DNA from 2 places in the Methylobacterium sp. ARG-1 genome. Region 1 is predicted to be linked to the other one. Evidence: riboswitches for the same ligand, from Rfam matches in the RefSeq annotation. Region 1 holds a riboswitch; the other holds the start of a gene.
The links. A riboswitch is a leader RNA that binds a small molecule or an ion and turns the genes downstream of it on or off. The one in region 1 is predicted to bind thiamine pyrophosphate.
Positions count from the first base shown of each region.

Region 2: linked by a shared signal. The riboswitch ahead of thiC (phosphomethylpyrimidine synthase ThiC) and the one ahead of thiO (glycine oxidase ThiO) in region 1 are both predicted to bind thiamine pyrophosphate.

Region 1 is NZ_LHCD01000004.1:172,320-174,517, forward strand. It holds gene thiS (sulfur carrier protein ThiS) at 1-80, opposite strand, end outside; gene thiO (glycine oxidase ThiO) at 77-1,300, opposite strand; TPP riboswitch at 1,367-1,495, opposite strand; gene AKJ13_RS30285 (glycosyltransferase) at 2,073-2,198, shown strand, end outside.
Region 2 is NZ_LHCD01000006.1:160,317-162,514, forward strand. It holds gene AKJ13_RS09285 (alpha/beta hydrolase) at 1-631, opposite strand, end outside; TPP riboswitch at 840-945, shown strand; gene thiC (phosphomethylpyrimidine synthase ThiC) at 1,016-2,198, shown strand, end outside.

The DNA.
Region 1 (2,198 bases):
TCCTCGGCCTCGGCCCGGAACAGGGCCGCGACGGTCTCGACCGCGAGATCGCGCGGTTCTCCGTTCACCAGAAGCTTCATGCCGAGGCCTTTTGGGTTTCGGGTTGGTCGAAGCGCACCCGGGTGAACGGTTTGGCAATCTCCGGCAGCGCACCCCGCATGACGAGTTCGGCCACCGCATCGGCGGTGACCGGAGCGAGCAGATAGCCGTTGCGGTGATGGCCGGTGGCGGCCACCAGGCCCGGCGCGAGGGTGTCGATGATCGGCGCATCGTCGTCCGAGGTTGGGCGGTAGCCACTCCACACGGCCTCGACCTCCATCTCCTCGATGCCCGGCAGGACCCGGCGGGCGCCTTCGAGCAGCGCGTAGAGGCCGCCGGCGGTGACGCCCGGACGGAAGCCGCAATCCTCCACAGTCGCGCCGATGACAAGATGGCCGTCGCTTTTCGGCGCCATGTGAACCTGCTCGGTCCAGATCATCCGACTGAGCGTACCGGTGCGGGCCGTGGTGCGCAGGGCCAGCGATTGGCCCTTGAGCGGGCGCACCGGCAGGGCGAGGGTCTCGGGCAGTAGGCTGCCCTCCCCGCTCCAGGCGCCCGAAGCGAGGACGACCGTGCCGGCCGCCACGCCCTGATCGCCCGCGCGGAGACCGGTGACCGCCCCGCCGGACCAGTCGAGCCCGGTGACGGCTGTGCGCTCCACCAGGATCACGCCGGCGCGCCGGCAGGCCTCGGCCAGCGCCGCCATGACGAGACGCGGATCGACCTGATGATCCAGCGGGCAATGGACGCCGGCGGTGACGGAGGGGCGCAGGCCCGGTTCCAGGCGGCGTACCTCTGTGCCCGGCAGCCAGGCGGCGTCGAGCCCGGACCGGCGTTGCAGATCGTAACGGAAGCGCAGGCGCTCGACCTCGTCGCGGCCGATGGCGACCACGACGGTCCCGTCCGGCCGATAGTCGATCGGCAGTCCGGTCTCCGCCTCCAGCGCGTCGCGGAAAGCCGGCCAGAGCCGCAGCGACTCGAGGGCGAGCGGCAGGAGCGGATCCGAGCCGGGCTCGTGCTCGGCGGCCGGGGCGAGCATGCCGGTGGCGGCCAGGCTCGCCCCGGCCCCGATCGTGTCGCGCTCGACCACGACCACCGCGCGGCCCGCCCGGGCGAGCCGCCACGCAATCGACATGCCGATCAGCCCGCCGCCGACGATGGCGACATCGGCCCGCGCGGGCAGAGAATCCTGCGCGGGCAAGCCGGCCGGGATACGGCGGCGTCCGATCGGTGAAACGGGGCGGTCAAAGGCCAAAGTCATCTCCGCGGAATTCCGTCGCGAAGATCGGGCCGTCTGCTTCGGTGCGAAGCTGTGGCCTGCCTCTGTCGGGCGGCCGCGGTCCAATCCCTACGCCGGTATGAGCCGGATCAGGTTCAAAGGATTTCCGCGCCGCAGGTCCGGGTGGACGTGCCAGCGGTTTCTCAGCCCCTTGCCGGGGATCTCCCTGGAACGACCTTAGATTTGGTGTCGGACGCGCCATCGGTCAACCCCTGCGAGGGTGGCCGAGCTTATGGAGGCGGTAGCGGCGGAGGCTGTTACTGCCCGGATGATCACATCGAACGGGGTCTATTCGCCCGTTCCAGCCGTGTGTGCTTTAGCCAAAACTTTTGCCGCTGTTCGGCAGTTCGATGCTCGTTGTCGCCACCGAGCAACATTAGTCGGTGGACGAACGTTTGACTGCCTTGCCTCCGGATGAGTCGGATGCGGGCGCGCTCCGATCATTCCGCATGCCTCGTCGGCACCATGTGCGACGTGTGCGCTCCATATTATTATTGCCAAAACAAATTATTTCGGGAGCGATTTATCTCGGTTAAATGTGTCTTAATGGCTTGATTATTTTTGTATAAGTCACAAATGTTAGTTCTGGCGAATGGCTTCGATTGCCAAAAATTGCTTGGTCCGAGAGTGCAATCATTTTGAAGCTGTGAGATTCTCGCTTATTGGCGAGCGCTGCAAGACGCATTGCGTAGCGAGTGCGTGTCAGAACGGATACGTCGATATGAATAGTTTCGGGCAGACGATCTGTCTATCGATGATCGTCAAGGATGAGGCTCACGTTATACAGCGGTGTCTCGATTCGGTAAGATCCATTATTGATCATTGGGTCATCGTCGATACCGGATCGACAGATGGGACCCAAGATGTCATCCGCGCAGCC
Region 2 (2,198 bases), on a different contig from region 1:
GCTCGGTCCCGCCGCGGATGCGCAGGTCCGAGCGGTAGGTGTCGCGCAGGAGCCAGGACGGGGCCAGCGGGACATGCAGCCGCACGGCATGGGCGAGCGAGTCGAACGGCGCCTCGAGATAGAGCCCGATCGACGCGATGCGCCCGGCCAGCGCGACCGCCACCGCGGCCCCCAGGGAATGGCCATGCAGCAGGATTGGCGCCCCCGGTGCTCGCTCCTGTACGGCCGCGATCGCCGCCGCCCCGTCGCGGATCAGCCCATCCTCGCTCGGCGTCCCGGTCGAGCCGGGATATCCGCGATAGGCGGGGGCCAGCAGGCCCCACCCGGCGGCCCGCCAGGGATCCGCGGCGAAGCGGGCGGCATGCGGCTCCGGCTGGGACCCGTTGCCGTGGAAGCTGACGATGACCCCGCATCCCGGCCTCGGCGCCCGCCACAGGGCGAAAAGCCGCTCGCCATCCTCCGTGGTCAGGGTGATCGGCTCGGTCCCGGGCGGGGTGAAGCGGCCGATCGCGGGCTCACCCTTCCAGGCGGCGCCGGGATAGATCAGCCGCCGCTGGAACACCGCGAGTGCGATGAGCGCGGCCAGATAGATCAGGGCCACGACGGCCAGCAGCAGGAGCAGGATGCGCATCGGCGATGTTCGGAGGGGTCAGGCGACGAAGGTAAGGGCCGCGTTTCACCTGCCCAGGAGGCAGATCCGTTCCGACAGCGCGCGGCCTCACCGCATTGTCGATGGGTCTGGCAGCGGTCCGCCGGAGCATTCAGACCGAGTCCCACTGTCCTGTCAGGCTCTGCGCTTGCCGCAGCATTGACAAACCCTTTGCCGGGGCCGAGTCTTGAACCGTTCCGAGGGGGGCCCTGCAGAGGGCTGAGATTGGGCACGCTGCCCTGACCCTTGAACCTGATCCGGCTCATACCGGCGGAGGGACGGGAACCTGCGGCTGCACGCGTGCGGCCGGATCTCATCTCAGCCATCGCGTGGTCCGGAGCACTCCAACACGAGGAGAGGCCCACGATGAACGCACCCGTTCTTCCCAAGGACGTGAAAGGCAGCCCGGAGACCGTGACCACCGGTCCGGTCACCGGATCGCGCAAGGTCTATGCGAGCCCGGCGGGCCGGTCGGACATCCGCGTCCCCTATCGCGAGATCGTGCTGTCCGACCCGAAAGAGGAGCCGGTGCGGGTCTACGATCCGTCGGGCCCCTACACGGAGACCGACGCGCGCATCGACCTCACCGCCGGCCTGCCCGGCGTCCGCGAACCCTGGATCGCGGCGCGTGGCTACGCCGCCGTTGAGCCCCGCGCGGTCAAGCCCGAGGATAACGGCTTCGCCGGCGACAAGCTCGTGGCCCCCTGCCCGGCCGAGCGGACCATCCGCAAGGCGGCGCCCAGCCAAATGGTGACGCAGTACGAGTTCGCCCGCGCCGGGATCATTACCGAAGAGATGATCTACGTCGCCCACCGCGAGAATGCCTGCCGCGACGCCATGCTGGCGGGCGCCGAGGCCACGCTCGCCGACGGCCAGAGCTTCGGCGCCTCCGTCCCGCCGTTCATCACCCCCGAATTCGTGCGCGACGAGATCGCCCGCGGCCGGGCGATCATCCCGGCCAACATCAATCACACCGAACTGGAGCCGATGGCGATCGGCCGGAACTTTCTGGTGAAGATCAACGCCAATATCGGCAACTCGGCCGTGACGTCGTCCGCAGCTGAGGAAGTCGAAAAGCTGGTCTGGTCGATCCGCTGGGGCGCCGACACGGTCATGGACCTGTCGACCGGCCGCAACATTCACAACATCCGCTCGTGGATCATCCGCAACAGCCCGGTCCCGATCGGCACCGTGCCGATCTATCAGGCGCTGGAGAAGGTCGGCGGCGACCCGCTCAAGCTCGACTGGGAGGTGTTCAAGGACACGCTGATCGAGCAGGCCGAGCAGGGCATCGACTACTTCACGATTCACGCTGGCGTGCGCCTCGCCCACGTGCCGCTGACGGCACGGCGCGTCACCGGCATCGTCTCGCGCGGCGGCTCGATCATGGCCCGCTGGTGCCTCGCCGGGCACCGGGAATCGTTCCTGTACGAGCATTTCGACGAGATCTGCGACATCATGCGGGCCTACGACGTGTCGTTCTCGCTGGGCGACGGCCTGCGCCCGGGCTCGATCGCAGACGCCAACGACGCCGCCCAGTTCGGCGAGC